Regions from separate parts of the Streptomyces sp. NPDC051051 genome, predicted to be linked through region 3. Evidence: riboswitches for the same ligand, from Rfam matches in the RefSeq annotation. Region 3 holds a riboswitch; each other region holds the start of a gene.

Region 1 (4,067 bases), on a different contig from region 3:
CGTCGAGGCCCGCCCCCACAGCACTTCCAGCAGCTCGGCGGCCGTCGCGGTCACCCGTGCGACCTCGTCGGGGTCCGGGCGATGGCGGAAGGCAGTCACGGTCACACTCTCGCAGGCACTGGGACGACCGTCAGCGTACTAGCGGCTCCCCCGCCCCCGGCACCCCTCGAACCCGCCGCGCCGCCCGGGCGCGCGGGACACCTCCGGCCGGCGAACCGGCCCCCGAGCGAAGGATCGGTGTTACTCCCGTCGTGGTATCCCCCGTCACGAACAGATTCGTCACCGCCGAGCGTGCCCTGCGGAAGGCGGCACCTCATGAACTGGTCGAGGCCGTCCGCCGTGCGCTGGTCGAGCAGTACGCGGCCCTCTCCGCCGAGCTGCTCATGGCCGACTACGGCCTGACGTCGCTGCAGCCGGTGGCCGGACCTCGGGACCAGGAGCCCGTGTCGGTGTACGGCAGCGCCGCGGGCCGGGCGTTCGGCGCGCAGGAGCCGTACGTCGAACCGGCCGGGAACGGGCGGGTGCGGGCGCACCTGCCGGTCTCGGTGCGCGGCGACCGGCTCGGGGTGCTGTCGGTGACGCTGCCCGAGGACGGCGGGGTGCCGGACGTGCTGGGCGAGCTGGCGGAGGTCGCGCAGGTGCTCGGGCACGAGGTGGTCGTGGCCGAGCGGGCCACCGACCTGTACCTGCGGGCCCGGCGCAGGGAACGGCTCACCCTGGCCGCGGAGATGCAGTGGCAGCTCCTCCCGGCCCGCTCCGGCACCGGCCCCGGATACGCGCTCGGCGCCCAGATGGAGCCCGCCTACGCCGTCCGCGGCGCCAACTTCGACTGGTCCGCGACGGACGACCGCCTCACCCTGTACGTCAACAACGGCATGGGGGACGGCACGGAGGCGTCGCTGCTGACGAGCCTGGCGGTCAGCGCGCTGCGCAACGCGCGACGGGCCGGCCTCCCGATCGCCGACCAGGCGGCGCTGGCCGACCAGGCGGTGCACGCCCACTACCGGGGCCGCTGCCACCTGCCGGTGCTGATGCTGGAGGTCGAAGTCGCCACGGGCCGGGCCCAGGTGGTGGACGCCGGCTCACCGCGGCTGCTGCGGCTGCGGGCGGGCACCGTCGAACCCGTCGACCTGGAAGCCCAGTTGCCGCTGGGCATGTTCGAGGAGACCGACTACGTGGCGCAGCCGTTCCAGGTGGAGCCCGAGGACCGGCTGGTGTTCGTCAGCGACGGCGTCCACGCGGTCGCTCCGCCCGGCGGAGGGACGTACGGGGACGCCGCCCTGGCCCGCGCGATCACGGCCACCCGGCTGCTGCCGGCGGCCGAGGTCCCGCGTGCCGTGCTGCGCGAACTGGCGGGGCACCGCGGCGGGTCCGTGACGGAGGACGACGCGCTCGTGGTGTGCCTGGACTGGCACGGCCGCTGACCCTCCGGATTCCCGGACCGGCACGGCCGCCGACCGACCGGTGTGTCGGAACCGACACGGCCGCCGAGCGGTGTCCGCGTGACCGCGGTGCGGCCCCGGCGCGGCCGGTGTGCGCCGGGTCGGCACCCCGCGTCCGCCGCCCGTGCGCCCCCGTTCCCGCTTGTCACCGCCCCTGTCCTCGCACTACTGTCACCACGCCTTGGTGAACGGGAAATCCGGTGTGATGCCGGTGCGGCCCTCGCCACTGTGATCGGGAAGTCCGGCTCCGGCCCTCGCGGGCAGCCACTGGGTCCTCACGGACCCGGGAAGGCGGAGCACGGGCGGTGGTACCCGTCAGCCAGGAGACCGGCCAAGGCGCGTCAACCATCCACGAGGTGCTGGAGAGGGTCTGCTGAGCCATGCACATAGCCGAGGGTTTTCTGCCTCCGGCGCACGCGGTCGCCTGGAGCGTCGCGTCGGCGCCGTTCGTCGTCCACGGAGCCCGGTCGCTCACCCGTGAAGTCAGGGAGCATCCCGAGAGCACGCTGCTGCTCGGCGCCTCCGGCGCCTTCACGTTCGTCCTGTCCGCACTCAAGCTCCCTTCGGTGACCGGGAGTTGCTCGCATCCCACCGGCACCGGCCTGGGCGCCGTCCTGTTCCGGCCGCCGATCATGGCCGTGCTGGGCACGATCACCCTGCTCTTCCAGGCCCTGCTGCTCGCGCACGGTGGCCTGACCACGCTCGGCGCCAACGTGTTCTCGATGGCGATCGTCGGACCGTGGGCCGGATACGGCGTCTACCGCCTGCTGCGGCGCTACGGCGTGCCGTTGATGGTCACGGTGTTCGCCGGCGCGTTCGTCGCCGACCTGTCCACCTACTGCGTGACCAGCGTGCAACTGGCGCTGGCGTTCCCCGACCCGAGCAGCGGGTTCCTGGGCGCGCTCGGCAAGTTCGGGTCCATCTTCGCCGTCACGCAGATCCCGCTGGCCGTGAGCGAGGGGCTCCTCACCGTCCTGGTGATGCGTCTCCTCGTGCAGTCCAGCAAGGGCGAACTGACCCGGCTGGGCGTGCTGGTGACCGGGGGCCGGAACCGGAAGCCGGACACGACCGGGGCGGTGGCCCGGTGAAGCGGAACACCAAGATCAACCTCCTGCTGCTGCTCGCCGTGCTCGCGCTCGCGGTGCTGCCGCTGGCCCTGGGTCTCGGCGACCACAAGGAGCAGCCGTTCACCGGCTCCGACAGCGAGGCGGAGACGGCGATCACCGAGCTGGAGCCGGACTACGAACCGTGGTTCTCGCCCCTGTACGAGCCTCCGTCCGGGGAGATCGAGTCGGCGCTGTTCTCCCTCCAGGCGGCCCTGGGCGCGGGCGTCCTCGCCTACTACTTCGGGGTGCGCCGTGGCCGCCGCCAGGGCGAACTGCGGGCGCTGGCCCGCCTGGAGGAGAAACAGGACGGGGCCGAGGCGCGGGACGACGTGAGCACGCCCGACGCCGGGAAGTCTCCGCAGGAACGGGTCTGATCGGACGTGCTGCCGATCGACGCGGCGGCGCACGGCAGTCGCTGGCGCCACCGTCATCCCGTGGACAAGGCCGTGCTGGGGCTCGGCCTCACCCTGCTCGCGATCTCCCTGCCGCCCTGGCCGGGCGCGGCCCTGGTGCTGGTGACGGCACTCGCCCTGCTGCTGGGTCCGGCGGGGGTGCCGCCCCGCCGGCTGTGGCGCGCCTACCGGGTCCCGCTGGGCTTCTGCGCGACGGGCGCGCTCACCCTCCTCGTCCAGGTGGGCGGGCCCGACGGGTTCGTGTCCCCGGCCGACGGTGGCCCGGTGCGGGCCGGGGAGCTGATGCTGCGCACCTCGGCCGCCTCACTCGGCGTGCTGCTGTTCGCGTTCACCACGCCCATGTCGGATCTGCTGCCCCGCCTGGTGAGGGCAGGCGTGCCCGCGCCGGTCGTCGACGTCGCCCTGGTGACGTACCGCATGAGCTTCCTGCTGCTGGACTCGATGCGCCGGATCCGGGAGGCGCAGGCGGCCCGGCTCGGGCACACCGGCCGGGCCGCCGAGTGGCGTTCGCTCGCCGGGCTCGGCGCCACCGCGTTCGTGCGGGCCTTCGACCGGGCGGCGCGGCTGCAGGCCGGGCTCGCCGGGCGCGGTTACGACGGCACCCTGCGCGTCCTGGTGCCCGAGGCCCGTGTCTCCGCCCGCTTCACGGCGGCCGCGGCCGCCCTCCTGGTGGCTCTGGCCGCCCTCACCCTCGTCCTGGAAAGGCCCCTGTCATGAGCGAGCTGGTCGCCCTGCGGGGTGTCTGCTTCGGGTACGAGGACGGCCCGGCCGTGCTCGAGGACCTCGACTTCACGGTGCGCGCGGGGCGCGCCCTCGCCCTGCTCGGCCGCAACGGCAGCGGGAAGACGACCCTGATGCGACTGCTCAGCGGCGGACTGCGCCCGCGCACCGGCACGTTGACGGTCGAGGGACGGCCGGTGGGGTACGACCGCAAGGGGTTGACCCGGCTGCGGACGACCGTGCAGCTGGTGGTGCAGGACCCCGACGACCAGCTGTTCGCCGCGTCCGTCGCCCAGGACGTGTCGTTCGGGCCGCTGAACCTGGGGCTGCCCGACGCCGAGGTGCGGGTCCGGGTGGACGAGGCGCTCGCCGCGCTGGACATCACC
Region 2 (4,067 bases), on a different contig from region 3:
CCTCACCATGGACAAGACGGTCGCCATCAACTTCCAGCTGCTGGGCGGCATCTGGATCCTCCAGACCTTCCCGGCCCTGGTGGGCGGCCTGTTCACCCGCTGGTTCCACCGCTGGGCCCTGCTGGCCGGCTGGGCCGTCGGCATGGTCTACGGCACGTTCGCGGCGTACGGCGTCGCCTCTCCGACGCAGGCGCACTTCGGCGGCTCGTCGAAGGAGATCCCCGGCATCGGCGAGATCGGCTACATCGGCCTGACGGCGTTCGTGCTGAACGTGGTGGTGACGGTGGTGCTGACCTTCGTCCTGAAGGCGCTCAAGGCCCCGGAGGGCGTCGACGAGACGTCCCCGTCGGACTACACGGCGGACGCCGGCGACCCGGGCGTCCAGGTGGAGCTGCCGCCGGCGACGGCGGGGGCGGGAGCGGGGCACTAGCGCGGGGCGTCCCCGCCCACCACTCCCTCCACATCCCGCAGCGGGCCGCCCGGGGCACGTCGCCCCGGCGGCCCGCTGTCGTACGCGCTCGTGCCGCGAGGACGGGGCCCTGTCCCCTCGGAGTTGACGCTGCGAAGCCAGCCCGACACAACATCTGGGGGTCACGTGGCAGCCCGGCACAAGATGTATGCTCATGCTCGCTGTCGCCGCAGGGGAATCCGGTGCGAATCCGGAACTGTCCCGCAACGGTGTACGTGCGTGCGCGCATACCCATATGCGCACGCATGGTCAGTCCGAGCACCTGCCGGCAGCGCACCCGGTCCGTCCGGCTCGGGTGCCCTGACGTCCGGGCCTCGCGGAATGGGCCGGTGGACGCGACGCGCCCCGCGCTCGTGTGCCGCCCCCTGCCCTGCGCAAGGCCCCCGCCGAGCGAGGGAGAGCCCCACGTGACCATCGCGCCAGCCGAACCGGCTTCAGCAGCCCCGGAGACCGACGGTCCCGGAGCCGCACTGCTGCGGACCCTGACCGAGCTGACCGCCGACCTCCCCGACACCGACCCCGGCCGGGTCGCCGCCGCCGCGCTGCGGGGCCGGTCCGCGCGGGCGGACGAGGCGGAGCTGCGCGAACTGGCCACGGAGGCGGCCGCCGGTCTGATCTCCGAGGACCCCGCCTACTCCCGGCTGGCCGCCCGGCTGCTGACGATCGGCATCCGCGCCGAGGCCGCCTCCCAGGGCGTCACCTCCTTCACCACGTCCGTCGCCGTCGGCCACCGCGAGGGCCTGATCGCCGACCGCACCGCCGAGTTCGTGCGGCTGCACGCCGCCCGGCTCGACGCGCTGGTCGACACGGACGCCGACGACCGCTTCGGCTACTTCGGCCTGCGCACCCTGCACAGCCGCTACCTGCTGCGCCACCCGCTGACCCGCAAGGTCGTCGAGACCCCCCAGCACTTCCTGCTGCGGGTGGCGAGCGGCCTGGCCGAAGACGACACGGCGAGGTCCGTCGACGAGGTCGCCGCGCTCTACGGGCTGATGAGCCGCCTGGACTACCTCCCCTCCTCCCCCACCCTGTTCAACTCCGGCACCCGGCACCCGCAGATGTCGTCCTGCTACCTCCTCGACTCCCCCCTGGACGAGCTGGACTCCATCTACGACCGCTACCACCAGGTCGCCCGCCTCTCCAAGCACGCCGGCGGCATCGGGCTGTCGTACAGCCGCATCCGCTCGCGCGGGTCGCTCATCCGCGGCACCAACGGGCACTCCAACGGCATCGTGCCGTTCCTGAAGACCCTGGACGCCTCGGTCGCCGCCGTGAACCAGGGCGGCCGGCGCAAGGGCGCGGCCGCGGTCTACCTGGAGACCTGGCACTCCGACATCGAGGAGTTCCTGGAACTGCGCGACAACACCGGTGAGGACGCGCGCCGTACGCACAACCTCAACCTGGCGCACTGGGTGCCGGACGAGTTCATGCGGCGGGTCGACGCCGACGGGCAGTGGTCGCTGTTCTCCCCGGCCGACGTACCCGAGCTGGTCGACCTGTGGGGCGACGAGTTCGACGCGGCCTACCGCGCGGCCGAGGCCGCGGGCCTCGCGAGGAAGACCATCGCGGCCCGCGACCTGTACGGACGCATGATGCGCACCCTCGCCCAGACCGGCAACGGCTGGATGACCTTCAAGGACGCGGCCAACCGCACCGCCAACCAGACCGCCGAACCGGGCCACGTGGTCCACTCCTCGAACCTGTGCACGGAGATCCTGGAGGTCACCGACGACGGCGAGACGGCGGTCTGCAACCTGGGTTCGGTGAACCTCGGCGCGTTCGTCGACACGGCCCCCGGGGCCGCCGAGGTCATCGACTGGGAGCGGCTGGACGAGACCGTCCGCACCGCCGTCACCTTCCTCGACCGGGTCGTCGACATCAACTTCTACCCCACCGAGCAGGCGGGCCGCTCCAACGCCCGCTGGCGCCCGGTCGGGCTGGGCGCGATGGGCCTCCAGGACGTCTTCTTCAAGCTGCGGCTGCCCTTCGACTCGCCCGCGGCCAGGGCGCTCTCCACCCGGATCGCCGAGCGGATCATGCTCGCCGCGTACGAGGCCTCCGCCGACCTCGCCGAGCGCAACGGCCCGCTGCCCGCCTGGGAGAAGACCCGTACCGCCCGGGGCGTGCTGCACCCCGACCACTACGGTGTCGAGTTCGCCTGGCCGGAGCGCTGGGCGGCGCTGCGCGAGCGCGTCGCGGCGACCGGCATGCGCAACTCGCTGCTCCTGGCCATCGCGCCGACCGCCACCATCGCGTCCATCGCCGGTGTCTACGAGTGCATCGAGCCGCAGGTCTCCAACCTGTTCAAGCGCGAGACGCTGTCCGGCGAGTTCCTCCAGGTCAACTCCTACCTGGTGCGGGAACTCAAGGAGCTGGGCGTCTGGGACGCCCGCACCCGCGAGGCCCTGCGCGAGGCGAACGGCTCGGTGCAGTCCTTCACCTGGATCCCCGAGGACGTACGGGCGCTGTACCGCACGGCGTGGGAGATCCCGCAGCGCGGCCTGATCGACATGGCCGCCGCCCGCACCCCGTACCTGGACCAGGCGCAGTCCCTGAACCTGTTCCTGGAGACGCCGACGATCGGCAAGCTCTCCTCGATGTACGCGTACGCCTGGAAGTCGGGCCTGAAGACGACGTACTACCTGCGCTCCCGCCCGGCGACCCGCATCGCCCGCGCGGCACAGGCGCAGGCCCCGATCCCCGTGCAGCAGCCGGCCCCCGAAGAGGCCGTCGCCTGCTCCCTCGAAAACCCCGAGTCCTGTGAGGCCTGCCAGTAATGCCGGAGAACAAGAACCTGCTCGACCCGGGCTTCGAGCTGACCCTGCGCCCGATGCGCTACCCCGACTTCTACGAGCGCTACCGGGACGCCATCAAGAACACCTGGACCGTCGAGGAGGTCGACCTCCACTCGGACGTCACCGACCTGGCGAAGCTGACGCCCGCCGAGCAGCACCTGATCGGGCGGCTGGTCGCGTTCTTCGCGACGGGCGACTCGATCGTGGCGAACAACCTGGTGCTGACGCTGTACAAGCACATCAACTCCCCCGAGGCGCGGCTCTACCTGAGCCGGCAGCTGTTCGAGGAGGCCGTGCACGTCCAGTTCTACCTGACCCTGCTGGACACCTACCTCCCCGATCCGGAGGACCGCGCCGCCGCCTTCGACGCGGTCGAGAACATCCCGTCCATCCGGGAGAAGGCCGAGTTCTGCTTCCGCTGGATGGACTCGGTGGAGAAGCTGGACCGGCTGGAGTCGGCGTCCGACCGCCGCCGCTTCCTGCTCAACCTGATCTGCTTCGCCGCCTGCATCGAGGGCCTGTTCTTCTACGGCGCCTTCGCCTACGTCTACTGGTTCCGCAGCCGGGGTCTGCTGCACGGCCTCGCCACCGGCACCAACTGGGTCTTCCGTGACGAGACCATGCACATGTCCTTCGCGTTCGAGGTCGTCGACACCGTCCGCAAGGAGGAGCCGGAGCTGTTCGACGACCGGCTCCAGGAGCAGGTCACCGACATGCTGCGGGAGGCCGTCGAGGCCGAGCTGCAGTTCGCCCGCGACCTGTGCGGGGACGGACTGCCGGGCATGAACACCGACTCGATGCGC
Region 3 (4,067 bases):
CAGGCCCGCTTCCCGCCGAGCAGCCGTACGACGGCGACGTCCGAGCCCTCGACCAGGCCGGGGAGGTCCTCCGCGACGTCCACGCGGGTCGGATTGCCGATCCGGTAGGAGGCACCGGCGGCGGCCCGGGCCGCCAGCAGATCGGTGTCGGCGGTCGACAACAACAACACTGTGCTCATGCGGGCGCTCCCGGTGGAATGAAAGGCAGTCCTTGCGGCGCGCCCGACTCGATGAGCCGCCACAGCGCGTCCGTGTCCGCGTGCTGTTCGATCAGGTCGCCGAGCCGGTCGAGCTGCTCCTCGCGCAGCGCGGCGAAGGAGGTGTCGGCGGCCGGCACGAAACGGCGGCCCGCGGCGGCCGCCACCTCCCGCAGGAACGCCCGGCGGAAACCGTCCGACTCCAGTGAGCCGTGCCAGTGGGTGCCCCAGGTCTGCCCGACCCGGCAGCCGTCCAGGAAGGCTTGGCCTCCGGTGACGTCGGCGACCCCGTGATGGATCTCGTACCCCTCGACCCGCTCGCCGAGGGCTTCCCCCACCGGCCGGGTCAGGGTCTTCTCGCGGGCGAACCGCACCCGCACGGGCAGTACCCCGAGCCCGTCGACATGGCCCCGCCGGCTCTCGACCTCGTCCTCGATGTGCGCGCCGAGGATCTGGAAACCGCCGCAGACGCCCAGCACGGGCCGCCCCTCGGCGACCCTGCGCAGGACGGCGTCCGCCAGCCCGCGCTCCCGCAGCCACTCCAGCGCCCGGACCGTCCCCCGGGTCCCCGGGAGCACCACGAGGTCGGCGTCGGCCAGTTCCTCCGGCCGGTCCACGAACCGCACGACGACGCCCGGTTCGGCGGCCAGCGCGTCCACGTCGGTGAAGTTGGACATCAGCGGGACCGCGCAGACGGCGACCCGCAGCACGTCCTCACCGACGGGCGCGGAGACGGCCGACTCCCGGACGGCGCCCCGCAGGGAGACCGCCATCCCGTCCTCCTCGTCGATCCCGAGCCCGTGCCGGAACGGCAGCACCCCGTACGTCCGCCGCCCGGTCAGCCCGCGCAGCATGTCCAGGCCCGGCTCCAGCAGCGAGACGTCACCGCGGAACTTGTTGACGAGGAACCCGGCGACCAGTTCCTGGTCCTGCGGCGAGAGCAGTGCGACGGTCCCGAAGAAGGAGGCGAAGACGCCGCCGCGGTCGATGTCGCCGACGACGAGCACGGGGAGCCGCGCGTTGCGGGCGATCCCCATGTTCACGATGTCGGTCCGCCGCAGGTTGATCTCGGCGGGACTGCCCGCCCCCTCACAGATCACCGCGTCATACGTGCCCCGCAACTCGGCGAGACAGTCGAGAACGGTCCCGAGGAGTTCCTCCTGCCGTCCGCCGCGCAGCCTGTTCCCGGGGGACGACCCCCCGGCTTCCCCGGTCCCCCCGAAGAACCCGCGCGCGCTCATCTCGCCGACCGGCCTGCCGAGCAGCACGACCTGACTGCTCCGCTCGCCGCCCGGCTTGAGCAGCACCGGATTCATCAGCGCCGTCGGCTCGATGCGGCAGGCCTGCGCCTGCATGGCCTGCGCGCGCCCGATCTCGGCGCCCTCGCGGGTCACGAACGAGTTGAGGGACATGTTCTGCGCCTTGAAGGGCGCCACCTTGACCCCCTGCCGCACCAGCCACCGGCAGATCCCGGCGGTGACGACGCTCTTGCCGGCGTCCGAGGTGGTGCCGGCGACGAGGAGACCCCCGCTCATGACGTACGCCCCTTCGCTCTCGCCGCGAGGACACCCGCGGAGACGACGCGCGCGGCGACGGTGACGCCGAGCGCGAGCAGGCCGACGCGGCGGGAGAGCCGCGCGGCGCGTTCGATGTCGTGGGCCATGACGGGCCGCCCCCGCTCCCCGTTCAGCACGGGCCGGTGTTCCACGCGCCCGGCGTACGACAGCGTCCCGCCCAGCCGCACCCCGAGGGCACCGGCGAACGACGCCTCCACGGGACCGGCGTTGGGACTGGGATGCCTGCGCGCGTCGGCCCGCCAGGCCCGCACCGCCCCGCGCGGATCGTCACCGGCGACGGCGGCCAGGACGGCGGTCAGCCGTGCCCCCGGCCATCCGGCGACGTCGTCCAGCCGGGCCGACGCCCACCCGAAGCGGAGGTGGCGCGGCGAGCGGTGGCCGACCATGGCGTCCAGGGTGTTGACGGCCCGGAACCCGAGCAGTCCCGGCACACCGCCGACGGCCCCCCACACCAGGGCGCCCACGACCGCGTCGGAGGTGTTCTCGGCGACGGACTCGACGACCGCGCGGGCGATGCCGTCGGCGTCCAGGGCCTGCGGGTCCCGTCCGCACAGGTGCGGCAGCCGCGCCCGCGCGCCCTCGACGTCCCCCGCTTCCAGGGCCCGCCCGACGGTCCGGGCCTCCCGTACCAGTGAGGTCCCGCCGACGACGGCCCACACGGCGGCACCGGTCAACGCGACGGAGGCGGCGGGGGAGCGGCGTACGGCACGTGCGGCGAGGGCCCCGAGGGCCACGGCGCCACCGGCGCACACGGCGGTGTGCAGCGCGCCCCACCCGCGGTGGTCCCGCCACAGCACCCGTTCCACGCCGGCCGCGGCCCGCCCGAACACGGCGACCGGATGCCCCCGGCGCGGATCGCCGAGGAGCAGGTCCCCCAGGAGGCCGGCGGCGGCACCGTACGCGTAGCGGCGATCGGCACCCATCGGCTCAGCCGGCCGACGGGCCGGGCAACGACCTGGTGCTGTACCTCGAACGGCAGCCGAGCATGGCGATATGTCCTCACTCAGGGTGTCCACGCCCTGGTTCGACGAGACCGGCGACGAGAGTTCCTGGCTCCCGGGGGTGTCTACCCCGGTGACAGTGGCGGGACCGCGCCGGATTCACACCGGCTTCCTCTTCTGTCGCCGTACATGGCCCCGGCAGTCCACCACGGGCCCGGAACGGCCGTCAACTCGCTGTTGACCTGCGACGGGACAGTGTGCAGAACCCCACACACCACCGGTCACCGCCGGTCACGGCCGTCACGCACGCGTGGGGCGCGGGACGGTGGTCCGTCCCGCGCCCCACGCGCGTGTGCGTGCCGTCCGTCAGGCGACGATCAGCGAGATCCCGTAGGCCACCGCACCGGCGCACGCCGCGAAGCAGGCGTACGCGCCGGTGACGGCCAGGGTGGCGGAGCCGCCCTGGGCCGCGGCCCGCTCGCGGCGGGAGAGGCCCATGATGCCGAGGGTGAAGAGGGCCACGAGGGCCACGGTGACGACGAGACTGACGCCGAAGACGGAGCCGAGAGCCGCCCAGTCGATCTTCATGCTGCTTCTTCCTTCGTACCGGTGGGGGCGGGACTCAGACGGTGGTGACGGTGGGAGCGGCCGGGGGAGCCGGTTCCGCCGCCGGGGCGGGGATGGTGGCCGTGAGGTCCTCGGCGACCGTGCCCGCCGGAGGCGGGGTCACGGCGGCGATCGCGGTGGTGACCACGCCGGCCGGCTCCTCGTCCGCGTCGACGACGTTCGTGTGGTCGATGACCTCGCGCCGCGAGATCTTCCAGATCGCCGCGCTGGAGGCGATGAGGAACGCCGCGACGAGCGCCGTGCCCCAGTCGCCGAGGCCGGTCACGTACTCGGCGAGGGCGCCGACCAGGGCCGCGGCCGGCAGCGTCAGGCCCCAGGCCACGAACATCCGGGTGGCGGTCGACCAGCGGACGACGCCGCCCTTGCGACCGAGGCCCGCACCCATCACCGAGCCGGACACCGAGTGCGTGGTGGAGAGCGAGAAGCCGAGGTGGGAGGAGGCCAGGATGACGGTGGCCGCGCTGGTCTGGGCGGCGAAGCCCTGCTGCGGCTGGAGGTCGGTCAGGCCCTTGCCCATGGTGCGGATGATGCGCCAGCCGCCGAGGTAGGTGCCGAGCGCGATCGCCAGGCCCGCGGACAGGATGACCCACAGCGGCGGGTCGGAGTCGGGGGCGACGGCGCCGCCGGCGACCAGGGCGAGGGTGATGATGCCCATCGTCTTCTGCGCGTCGTTGGTGCCGTGGGCGAGCGAGACCAGGCCGGCGGAGGCGATCTGGCCGGTTCGG

What was found. Region 3 has a riboswitch for cobalamin ahead of AB0N31_RS24280 (cobalamin biosynthesis protein). Riboswitches for the same ligand answer to the same signal wherever they lie in the genome.
Region 1: another riboswitch for cobalamin. It lies ahead of AB0N31_RS29635 (energy-coupling factor ABC transporter permease); the one in region 3 lies ahead of AB0N31_RS24280 (cobalamin biosynthesis protein).
Region 2: another riboswitch for cobalamin. It lies ahead of AB0N31_RS06230 (ribonucleoside-diphosphate reductase subunit alpha); the one in region 3 lies ahead of AB0N31_RS24280 (cobalamin biosynthesis protein).

What each region holds. Positions count from the first base shown of each region.
Region 1 covers NZ_JBFBCB010000050.1:25,154-29,220, reverse strand. The annotation lists gene AB0N31_RS29645 (MarR family transcriptional regulator) at 1-105, opposite strand, end outside; gene AB0N31_RS29640 (PP2C family protein-serine/threonine phosphatase) at 252-1,424, shown strand; cobalamin riboswitch at 1,608-1,793, shown strand; gene AB0N31_RS29635 (energy-coupling factor ABC transporter permease) at 1,823-2,530, shown strand; gene AB0N31_RS29630 (energy-coupling factor ABC transporter substrate-binding protein) at 2,527-2,922, shown strand; gene cbiQ (cobalt ECF transporter T component CbiQ) at 2,929-3,678, shown strand; gene AB0N31_RS29620 (ATP-binding cassette domain-containing protein) at 3,675-4,067, shown strand, end outside.
Region 2 covers NZ_JBFBCB010000005.1:187,076-191,142, forward strand. The annotation lists gene mctP (monocarboxylate uptake permease MctP) at 1-430, shown strand, start outside; cobalamin riboswitch at 611-754, shown strand; gene AB0N31_RS06230 (ribonucleoside-diphosphate reductase subunit alpha) at 877-3,246, shown strand; gene AB0N31_RS06235 (ribonucleotide-diphosphate reductase subunit beta) at 3,246-4,067, shown strand, end outside.
Region 3 covers NZ_JBFBCB010000034.1:31,586-35,652, forward strand. The annotation lists gene cobN (cobaltochelatase subunit CobN) at 1-179, opposite strand, end outside; gene AB0N31_RS24275 (cobyric acid synthase) at 176-1,732, opposite strand; gene AB0N31_RS24280 (cobalamin biosynthesis protein) at 1,729-2,697, opposite strand; cobalamin riboswitch at 2,798-2,930, opposite strand; gene AB0N31_RS24285 (hypothetical protein) at 3,082-3,303, opposite strand; gene AB0N31_RS24290 (inorganic phosphate transporter) at 3,338-4,067, opposite strand, start outside.